2 regions of the Pseudoflavonifractor sp. An176 genome follow, and region 2 is predicted to be linked to the other one. Evidence: riboswitches for the same ligand, from Rfam matches in the RefSeq annotation. Region 2 holds a riboswitch; the other holds the start of a gene.
The links. A riboswitch is a leader RNA that binds a small molecule or an ion and turns the genes downstream of it on or off. The one in region 2 is predicted to bind thiamine pyrophosphate.

Region 1: it holds a riboswitch for thiamine pyrophosphate, as region 2 does, so the genes downstream of both, thiW (energy coupling factor transporter S component ThiW) here and thiM (hydroxyethylthiazole kinase) in region 2, are expected to answer to the same signal.

Annotation. Positions count from the first base shown of each region.
Region 1 is NZ_NFKO01000004.1:25,608-31,150, forward strand. Features, by position in the region: gene B5F12_RS12255 (S8 family serine peptidase) at 1-328, shown strand, start outside; gene B5F12_RS03555 (sortase B protein-sorting domain-containing protein) at 466-726, shown strand; gene B5F12_RS03560 (BlaI/MecI/CopY family transcriptional regulator) at 951-1,325, shown strand; gene B5F12_RS03565 (M56 family metallopeptidase) at 1,328-2,797, shown strand; TPP riboswitch at 2,846-2,953, shown strand; gene thiW (energy coupling factor transporter S component ThiW) at 3,202-3,720, shown strand; gene B5F12_RS03575 (response regulator transcription factor) at 3,855-4,526, shown strand; gene B5F12_RS03580 (HAMP domain-containing sensor histidine kinase) at 4,529-5,543, shown strand, end outside.
Region 2 is NZ_NFKO01000001.1:178,758-184,300, reverse strand. Features, by position in the region: gene B5F12_RS00885 (hypothetical protein) at 1-914, shown strand, start outside; gene thiD (bifunctional hydroxymethylpyrimidine kinase/phosphomethylpyrimidine kinase) at 980-1,774, opposite strand; gene B5F12_RS00875 (HAD family phosphatase) at 1,776-2,414, opposite strand; gene thiE (thiamine phosphate synthase) at 2,407-3,066, opposite strand; gene thiM (hydroxyethylthiazole kinase) at 3,047-3,877, opposite strand; TPP riboswitch at 3,931-4,038, opposite strand; gene B5F12_RS00860 (TetR/AcrR family transcriptional regulator) at 4,227-4,844, shown strand; gene B5F12_RS12240 (hypothetical protein) at 4,831-4,962, shown strand; gene B5F12_RS00850 (cytidylate kinase family protein) at 5,120-5,497, shown strand.

The DNA of each region.
Region 1 (5,543 bases), on a different contig from region 2:
CACCTTCTACGTGTACGAAGCCTTCATGGACTACATCTACCTGTCCACCCTGGACGGCACCACCGTCACCAGCGTGCTCTGGGCCCAGCAGTCCATGAGCGCCGATGCGGACACCTTCTCCATGGTGTACAGCCAGACCTATCAGCGCTTGTTTATCATGACCGTGGACACCTACTACGGCACCGGTGAGCAGACCCTGTACATGGTCGATCCCCTGTCCGGCACCATCACCCACCTGGGCGACGGCGCTTGGACCAAGGACGTGGTGGACCTGCTGCTGGTGGAGGGCGCAGCCCCCTCCCCCGCTCCCACCGCCGAAGTGAAGTAATTCACCTCAACTATGGCCCGGACGGATGTTCCGTCCGGGCCATGTCTTTTTTTGTGAAAAAAACTTCCAGCGCTCCCTTTCTCTGTCTCATTCTTCCACAATACGGGAATCCCAGGATTTTTCTTTTCCATGTTAAAGTGATAGAAATTCCCCAAAATCTTCCCCCGGCCCCCAGTGCCGCTCCCACCGACGCCCCCGAGACCCAGCCCACCGCTGTCCCGGAGGCCAAGCCCACCAAGGAGCCGGTGACGCCCCCTGAGACCGGGGACCAGGCCCAGCTGGGCCTGTATCTGGCCCTGGCCGCCGCGGCCGCCGGGGACGCTCCGCTTGGCCAGGGTAGGCCCGGCTGTGGAACCCACCTGGCGATCGGGCCAGCTGCCCCGTGTGGCCTGGTGTAGTGGCAGAACTAGGCGCCACAGCAAGGGTAACGGGCCGAACACCAGCTTGACGCAGGTCCAGCCTCGTACCCCAAGGGAGGTCCTTAGGGGGGAACGCCCTAAGTGGCTTTTCGTCCATTTTGGCCACTCAAAATGGACCCCCAGCGGGTAGCGTTTTCCTTGACAATTTCATTCTACAGTTGTAGAATACAGTTAGATACTACAAGTGTAGAAGGAGGGATATTATGAGCCACACCATCCGCCGCTTACCCGACACGGAGTTGGAGGTGATGCAGGCCCTGTGGGCCAGCGACACCCCCGTCCCCCGTGCCCAACTGGAAGAGCGTTTGGCCCAGACCCACCCCATGGCCACCACCACCCTTCTGACCCTGCTGTCCCGGCTGAGTGAAAAGGGCTTTGTCCGGGTGGACAAAGAGGGGCGCAAGAGCCTCTACGCCCCCCTGGTCACCCGGGAGGACTATCTGGCCGCCCAGAGCCGCAGCTTCATCCAGAAGCTGTGTGGGGGCAGCCTGTCCACCTTTGCCTCGGCGTTGTGTGACAGCGGACTGAGTAAGGAGGAACTGGAAGAGCTTCGGGAGCTTCTGAAAGAAGGTGACTGAGTATGTTCCGCATCCTCATTTTCCTGGTCCTGTCCCTGCTCATGGCAGGAACCGCCTACTCTCGCTACGATGCCCTGATGGGCAACGATGGCATCCCCGACCTGGGTAACCACCCCTCTTACCTGCCCTACTACCCCGCTATGCTGCTGCTGGTGATGGTCACGCTATGCCCAGTGCTTCTCACCCCTTTCATCGGCTTTGCCCGGGCAGCGGACATTACCTTTTCCTCCTATGGTGGGTTGTTTCTCCACGTCAGCCTGTATTATCTGGTGCTCCTGGCCCTGATGCCCCACCTCCGTGACCGCATCAGCGCCCGGACCTGCGCCATGCTGTGGGTCATCCCCAACGTGCTCTACCTCACCACCTACTCCACCCTTACCCCGCCCCGGCCCTGGCTCATCATCCCCCTGCCGGGACACGGGTGGACCCTGCTGTTGTGGGTATGGCTGGTGGGCCTGGTGGGGGTGCTGGCCTTTCACATCGTCCAGCACCTGCGCTTCCGCCGCCAGATTCTTTCCCCCGCCGTCCCCGCCACTGACCCCCTGACCCGGTATATCTGGGAGGAGGCCCTGAAGGAGGCGGGCTTCCGCAACCCCAAATACCAGCTGGTGATCTCCCCGGAGGTGAAGACCCCCCTGTCCATCGGCCTTCTGCCCCGCTGCACCCGGGTGGTGCTGCCCACCCGCTCCTACACCCGGGAGGAGCTGTACTGGGTCATTCGCCACGAGGTCATTCACCTGGCCCGTCAGGACAGCTGGAGCAAGTTTTTTCTCCTGTTCTGCACCGCCATCTGCTGGTTCAACCCCCTGATGTGGGTGGCCATGAAACGCTGCGCCCAGGACCTGGAGCTGAGCTGTGACGAGACCGTGCTCCTCTTCGCCCACCAGTCCCAGCGCAAGGAGTACGCCGCCCTGCTGCTGAACACCGCCGGGGATGCCCGGGGCTTCACCACCTGCCTGTCCGCCTCCGCCGCCACCCTGCGCCGCCGCCTGGAGCAGGTACTGGCCCCCGCCGCCCGCTCCAGCGGGGCCGTTGTGGTGGGGGTGCTCTTCTTCCTGGCGGCCATCACCTGCGGCAGCGTCACCCTGTCCTATGATACCGCCCCGGCCGCTCAGGTGCTCTACTCCGCCGGGGACACCGCCCAGTACCAGGCGGACGGCATCCACCTGAGCCCGCCCCATGCCCAGGCGGAGAACACCCCATATACCCTCACCGCCCCCCAGGCCTTCCACGACTACCTGTCCGGGCTGTCCCTGTCCCGGCTGATGGGGACCTACACCCTGCCAGAGACGGACTGCTCCTTCTTTCTGGAAGGCCCGGACAACTCCAAACTCATCGTCATCTCCCACCAGGTCATGGAGGTGACCGAGCTGGGCCATGATAGCTACCCTACCTACTACCATATTTCTCAGGAGGTAGACTGGGACTACCTCCTGAGCCTGATGGAGGCCTCCCCGCACTCATGGACTTGAAAAAAACCATTGCACTTTGGAGACATTTGGTGTATTATCACAGATGCAATCAAAACACAGGGGAGCTTGTGAGGCAAGCTGAGAGGAAGCCGTATCGCTTCGACCCTTGAACCTGATGCGGATCATGCCGCCGTAGGGAGTCATATGGAACCATTGTGACCAGGAGACATCCCCACAGGTGTCTCCTGGTTTTGTACACCTGGACAAAAGGGGGGAAAATGGGCATCCACGGTGAGTCCGTGGCGGGCTGAGGGGGAGCGCCCTGGGCCTGTATGACAGCGATGGGAAGCCGTGTTCCGGCGTGAGAGGAGACCAGCAAGTCTCGACCGACCATTTTACGTTCTTACGGAGGGCGTCGCTGTCTCATGCCGTTTCTCCCGGAACTGTTACGAGGTGTAACCAAGATGAAAAATACCAAAGTTCTCAAGCTGACCCTGGCGGGCATCCTGTGCGCGGTGGCCGTGGTGGGCAGCATCTTCTCCTTCCCCGTCTTCGGCAGCAAATGCGCCCCGGTGCAGCACATGGTCAACATCCTCTGCGCCGTGCTCCTGGGCCCCTGGTACGGGGTGGGCGTGGCCTTTGCCGCCTCTCTGCTGCGCAACCTGCTGAGCCTGGGCACCCTGCTGGCCTTCCCGGGCAGCATGTGCGGAGCGCTGCTGTGCGGGGTGGTGTACTGGAAGACCCGCCGTCTGCTCCCCACCCTGGTGGCGGAGGTGTTCGGCACCGCCATTCTCGGCGGCCTGTGCGCCTATCCCATGGCCATCCTCTTTATGGGGGCCAACGCCGCCCAGGTGGCCTTTTACGCCTACATCATCCCCTTCCTGGTGTCCACCGCCGGGGGCGCCATCCTGTCCGGGGTGATTCTCTTCTCCCTGGACAAGGCCGGGGCCCTGAAGGGCATGCAGCATAAGATTTCCGCCTGACTCCATGGTTGGAGGGCTTGCCGCTGATTGTGGCAGGCCCTCCCTTTTTGGTATCCGGGCGGAACATTTTCTGCTACAATGACACAGAGAATACACATCCCCCGGGTATCCTGAGGGGGAAAGGAGGCGGGAGCATGGAGACCCGTATTTTGATTGCCGAGGACGACCCCCGTCTGCGGGAGGTCCTGTGCGACTACTTTGCCAGCAAGGGCGTCCGCCCCATCCAGGCGGAACACGGGGCGCAGGCCCTGGAATGGGCGGAAAGCCAGGAATTTGACGCGGTTTTGCTGGACATTATGATGCCCAAGCTGGACGGGCGCAGCGTGTGCCGGGCCCTGCGGCGCACCCAGGACGTGCCCATCCTCTTCCTCACCGCCCTGTCCGACGAGGAGGACACCCTGCTGGGCTACGAGCTGGGGGCGGACGACTACATCACCAAGCCCTTCCATCTCTCGGTGGTGTACGCCAAGACCATGGCCCTCATCCGCCGCAGCCGGGGCAGTGTGCGAGCTGGGGACCGGATGGAGCTGGACGGGCTGGCCCTGTCCCTGTCCGCCCAGAAGGTGTACCTGGAGGGGCGGGACATCCCCCTCACCCCCAAGGAGTACGCCCTGCTCCACTGCCTGATGTCCCACCGGGGCCAGGTTTTGAGCCGGGAGCAGCTGCTGCGCCACGGCTGGGGCTACGACTATCAGGGGGACGACCGGGCGGTGGACACCCACATCCGCCGCCTGCGGGAGAAATTGGGCCCCTGGGCCGGGCACATCCGCACCGTCATCAAGGCGGGCTACCGATTGGAGGGGTGAACATGGCAGACACCAAAAAACGCCGTCCCCGTGCCCGGCCCACCCTCACCGGGCTTCTGTGCCTGGTGGTGCTGGTGCCCTGGCTTCTCTGCATGGGGCTGCTCACCGCAGCCGTGGCCCAGGGGGAGGGCAACGCCCTGGCCATCCGGTACAGTGACCAGGCCCGGCAGCAGGTCATCCAGTCCTCCCTGCCCTGGGGCCAGGTGGATGGGTGGGGGTGGAGCGCCCGCTACTTCCTGGGGGCCTCCGGCCTCTTCGATGCCATGGGCAACCCCCTGGGGGGCAGCTGGCAGGACTTCCTCGCCCTGGAGTATCTCACCCAGGAGGAATATGAGGCGGAGGTGGAAACCTCGGGCCGCTATGCCCGGGCCATTCTGGACCGGGCCTGTCTCACCGAGGAGGCACGGAATGACATGGAGACAGGCTATTTCGACTTGCACCCCCAGCCCCTGCGCCTGGAGGGGGTCTTGGAGGATGCCATCTTCACCCCCCGCACCATTTCCTTCTGGTCCACAAGGTCTCAGAACCCCACCTGGGTCCAAATCTACGACGATCCCACAGCCATCCACCCACAGGCGCAGACCGTCACCCTCTACGCCACCCGGTATCACGCCTGTTGCCCCCCGGAAACCTCCCCCCTCACCTACCGGGGAACCCGGTATGACAGCCTGTCCCAGCTGGTGGAGACCCTGGGGCCCGACCTGCTGAACGCTGAGGTCCCGGTGCAGCTGTGGAGCTGGCCCAACCTGCTGGTGGGCACCGCAGTCTCCACGGACCAGGGCATTCTGGTGTGCGGGGTGTGGGCGGACCTGTGGCCCCTGGTCTGGGAGCGCCTGTGGTGGGTATACCTGCTCACCCTGGGCCTGTGCGTGCTGCTCCTTGGGGGTCTTCGGCGGGTGCTGGTCCGTGAGCTTTTGGCCCCCATCCAGCAGCTGTCCCAGGCCCTGGACACCCGGCAGAAGTGGCTGCTGCTGCGCCCCAGCCAGGTGTGCCGCTGGGAAGAAGGCCACAAACTCC
Region 2 (5,543 bases):
ATGGGCTGAAAGGTGGTCCCCTTTCCAACTACGTTCGAGACTACTTCGATAAAAAATTCCCAGAAGAAGAAATGCAGAAACTTGCCAATTCAAAAGTCAGCAAGGTTCCTTATGATGCCCAGGACAATCGCCACACAACAATCCGTGTGGAAGGACTTTCTGCTTACTACCACAGACTGCTTCAATTGGGGCATGATCCTCTCCTCGGTTTCGTATTCGGTGTAGCGGATATTTTGACCGGCAGAATGACTACCATCGACAAAGCCGGAAATATCGTATTTCAGGTAATGGAGAATTATGCCGACCGCAAAGAATCAGATATCTTCGCAGCACTGGCAAAACAGGTCATTCATTTCAAATCGGACGTAACCACTTCTATGGGACTCCCTGTACCGCTGATGAGTCTCTTTAACCTTCTTCAATTTGGCAGCATCGGTGAAGAGGAACAAACCATAGCAGAAATCGTTCAAGGTATGTACTATGAGGGTTATGATTTTATCCACTTCTGCTCCATGTCCATTCCCGCAATGCTTGTAGAGGTTATTGTCCGTTTGGGTTATTCTATTAAGCGCATAAAGGAAGGACACGAAATAAAGGATGCTATTCCGTTTTCCTTAAACCGAGAGAAGCACCCTAAACTGGCAACAATGCTCTTCATTGCTCATGCCGGTGCTACGGCAGCAAATGCCGGAAAGGTATATTTTACGCACAACCCTGTTGCAATCAATTATCCTCAATGGATAGCCTTTGCTAAATACACCTATAGCCAACTCAAATGGGCACTGCTCGAAAGACCTGCCCTACGAGAAGCCTATGTGCGTGGTAAAATCAATGAAGAACTGGATGATGTCCTCTCGGAAGCCGAAGCAACCTTTGACCGATTCGCAAGAGATTACATCGTAGTATTCAACTGAAGAGGATGCTTATGGAAAAAGGATGGATGTGTCGCAAAACGTAAGTTTTGTGGCACATCCGTTTTTTAGATCATATCGCTTTTTAAGTCGTAGCCGTGGTGAAGGGGACCGGAGCCATGGCCCAGGTCCAACATGGCGGACAGAGCCCCAGAGATGTAGGCCTTGGCCCGCTGGATGGACTCCTCCAGAGAGAAGCCTTTGGCCAGATTGGAGGCAATGGCGCTGGACAGGGTGCAGCCGGTGCCGTGGGTGTTGGGGTTTTGGATTCTGGACCCGTGGAACCAGGTGCACGCGCCGTCCACACACAGCAGGTCGCTGGCGTCGTGGACGTGGTGTCCACCCTTGCACAACACGGCGCAGCCAAAGGTGTCCGCCATCTCCCGGGCGGCTCGCTCCATGTCCGCCTGGGTGGTGATGGTCCGTCCGGTGAGTGCCTCGCTCTCCGGGATGTTGGGGGTGATGACAGTGGCCAGAGGGAAGAGAAGCTCTTTCATGGCCCCCACAGCGCTGTCTCGGGACAAGGTGCTGCCACTGGTGGCCACCATCACTGGGTCCACCACCACTCGCTGGGCGTGGTAGTGCTCCAGCCGCTGGGCGATGACTTCCACCAGAGCAGGGGAGGGGACCATGCCGATTTTTACCGCATCCGGGGGAATGTCCTGAAAGACAGAGTCGATTTGCTGGCGCAAAAATGCTGGAGAGACCTCCAAAATGGCGGACACTCCGGTGGTGTTTTGCGCGGTCAGGGCGGTAATGGCGGTCATGGCATACACGCCGTTGGCCATCATGGTTTTGATATCCGCCTGGATGCCGGCCCCTCCACTGGAGTCGCTGCCGGCTATGGAAAGTGCGGTTTTCATGTTACGCCTCCTCAAAACTGGGAATGGTCTCGTCAGACAGGCCTTGCAGCTCTTCCCAGTGCGCGCTGGCATCCTGGTCATACACGCCTACGATATAGAACCCGGCGTTCTTGGCGGTGGCGGCGGCATAGACGGCGTCCTCATAGACGGCGGTCTCGGCCGGGGTGCAGCCCATGCGTTGGGCGGCCTGGAGATATATGTCCGGCTGGGTCTTGCCCACCCCCACCGTCTCACAGGACAGGAGGAACTGGAAGTAGTGCCGTACCCCCAGCCGGGACAGGCACAGCTCCACCAGAGGTTCAGCGGTGGCGGAGGCCACACACATGGTGGTGCCCGCCTGGTGCAGCCCCTCCAGATAGGCGGCAACACCCTCTTTCAGAGGAATATCATTGCGGTAGTGCTGGTCCATCATATGCTCCATTTCCGCCACCATGTGGTTGGAGGTGATGTCCAGCCCAAAGGTCCGCCGGAACAGATCGGCGGACTCCTCCATGGTCATGGGCTTGATGGCCTCTAAGATGTGGTTGGGGACCTGTTCCACCCCACGGCTGTGGAGGTACTCCTCCGCCAGCTGGCTCCAGTAGGACATGGAGTCCACCAGAGTGCCGTCCAGGTCGAAAATGGCAAACTTTTTATCCATGGGCCACCATCTTTCGGGACAACTCCAGAAGTTGGGCGGTGGCGGCTCCGGGATTGGGAGCGGCAAAGATGGCAGACACCACCGCCACACCGTCCACACCGCTGCCGGAGAGCTCCAGCAGGTTGGAGGCGTTGATGCCGCCAATGCCCACCACAGGGATGGACACGGAGGCGCAAATCTCTTTGAGCTGCTCCATGGACAGGCTGGTGGCATCCTGCTTGGTGCTGGTGTTGAACACAGCACCCACACCGATGTAGTCCGCCCCGGCCTGTTGGGCGGCCACCGCCTCCTGCACGGTCCCAGCGGAGATACCCAGGATTTTGTCCGGGCCAATCATGGCCCGAATATCCCGGCCCTGGATATCGGACTGGCCCACGTGAACGCCGTCGGCGTCAATGTCCAGGGCGATTTCCACGCTGTCGTTGACCACAAAGGGGACGCGGTATTGGGCACACAGCGCTTTGAGGGCCTGGGCCTCCTGCTCAAAGGCAGAGGCATCCAGGTCCTTCTCTCGAATCTGCAAGAAGGTGGCGCCGCCCTCCAATACTTCCTGGCACACGTCCACCAGAGTCTGGTCGGGCTTGAGCCACATGCGGTCGGTGACGGCGTAGAGCAGCATGGAGCTGCGAATTTCATCGTTTGTAAACTTCATAGCGTATCTTCTCCTGTAGTTGTTCCTCGGCCAAGTTAAAAATCCCGTCGATGAGATCGGTGCGGAAGGTGGCGTTGCCCGTGCCCTTCTTCAGCCGCTGTTCCTCCGCCAGTTCACCGGCCACACCCATGGCGGCCATGGCAGACACGGTGGCGGCAAAGGTGTCCTGGGGCTGAGCGCCACAAAAAGCCCCGATGAGGGAGGTGAGCATGCAGCCGCTGCCCGTGATACGGGCCATGGTGGCGCAGCCGTTGCGCAGTACCACCGTCTCATTCCCATCAGAGACAATGTCCAGCACTCCGGAGATGGCAATCACGGTGTGGAGCTGTGCGGCCAGGGTAGCGGCCATCTCCATGGCCTCCCCCAAATTCTCCTCTGTGATGGCGTCCATGGCGCTCACATCCACACCGCTGCCCACGGCGTGCTGGCCGGCCAAAAAGCGAATCTCCGAGGCGTTGCCTCGGATGGCGGCAAACTGCACCTGGTCCAACAGGCGCTTGGACTCATCCCGGCGCAGCTGAGTACCTCCGGCAGCCACCGGGTCCAGCACCACGGGCTTTCCCAGCTCGTTGGCCTTACGCCCGGCCAAAATCATGGAGTCCACAAAGTCCATGGCCCCCATGTTGCACACCAGGGCGTGGGCTCCGCATACGGCCTCCTCCACCTCCCGGATGTCCTGAGCCATGGAAGGGGACGCGCCAGAGGCCAGAATGATGTTGGCGCAGTCGTTGACGGTGACAAAGTTGGTGATGCACTGGACCAGGGGAGCGACGGCGTGCACCTGACCCAGCGGTTGTGTGAAGCGATTCATGTGTTCTACTTCCTTCCAAAGAAAAATGGGAGACGACCTGGCAGGCTGTCTCCCAACGAATCTCCCACAAGCTTCCTACGTCGGCATTACCCGCATCAGGTTCACGGGTCGATGGTCACACCATCCTCTCAGCCTGTGTACAAGCTCCCCAAAGGGTATTATAGGGCTTCTCTGGTCCAAAGGCAAGGGGAGAAGAGAAAATACTGTAAATTTTTCTTGTGAAATACCTGGGCAAGTAGAGACAATACTGGTGAAAACGGAGTAATTACTTGTAACGGCGTGGTTTTGATTGACAACGAATGCTATTAGTTTCGTAATAACTAACGGAATTAGTTTTGGAGGAATGAATATGAGTGCAAAGGGATTGGCCAGAGAGGTCATTGTGTCCGAGGCGGTGGCCTGCATGGAACACACGGGACAACCCACCGTGTCCCTCCATGAGTTGGCCCGCAGGCTGGGGGTAAAGACCCCGTCTCTGTACAACCACATACAAAATACCCGACAGCTCCAGCGAGAGGTGTTCCGCTATGCCATTGACAAATTTGTGGCCCATCAGGAGGCAGCGGTGGCAGGGAAGAAGAGGGACCAGGCGGTGCGGGCGTTTGCCCAGGCCTACCACGCCTTTGCGGTGGAGAATAAGGGGCTGTATCGGCTGATTATGTCCATCCCCTCCCAGGAGGATGACCAGGCCAAGGAACTGGCTCTGCCGCTTCTGAAAACGGCGGTGGAGGTGCTCTCCGGCTATGGTCTGCCCCAGGAGCGGGTGGCCCACTGGCAGCGGGTGTTCCGTGCCATCCTCCACGGGTTCATTGCCCAGGAGGACTTGGGATATTTTTATTACTACGATACCACCGATGTGGGGGAGAGCCGGGACATTGCCATTCAGTGTTTCCTGGACGGACTCCACGCTGAGGTGGATGCAGGAGAGAAGAACAGAGCAGGAGAGAGAAACCATGACGAAGAATAACGAACTATTTACCACCATGCCGGTGGGGAAGGCGGTGGCCAAGCTGGCCATTCCCACCGTGGTCAGCCAAATTATTGTGATTCTGTACAGCTTGGCGGATACCTTTTTTATAGGGTAGATTGGCGATCCCAACCAGATCGCCGCTCTGTCCATTACCTTTCCCATCTACACCCTGTTGACGGCCGTGGCCAACCTCTTTGGCATCGGTGCCAATAGCGTGATCGCCAGAAGCCTGGGGCAGAACGATGAGTCCACTGTCAAGAAAGCTTCGGCCTTTGCCTTTTGGGCCAGCCTGGGTCTTCCATATGGACGTGGCAGGCGCTGCCGTGGCCACCATGCTGTCCAATGCCATTTCCATGGTGTATTTCTTTGTGGTGCTCTACCGCATCCGCAAGGAGACGGTGCTTACCATTGACGAGAAGCGAGCCGAGCGCATTGTTACAGTGTATGGGCAACGGGAAGAATCTCCTGTACAGCGTCTCCACGACAAAGATCAGAAGCGTAAGGAATTCTATGAGCTGTACACAGGCACCCAATGGGGGCAGGCAGATAACTATGACCTGTGCCTGGACAGCGGAAGACTGGGCATTGAGCCCTGTGTGGATATGATTGCAGCCCTGTATCAGCAGCGATGCAAGGCTACAGCGACATAATTGGGCATCAAAAAATCCCCATCGCACCCAAGTGCGATGGGGATTT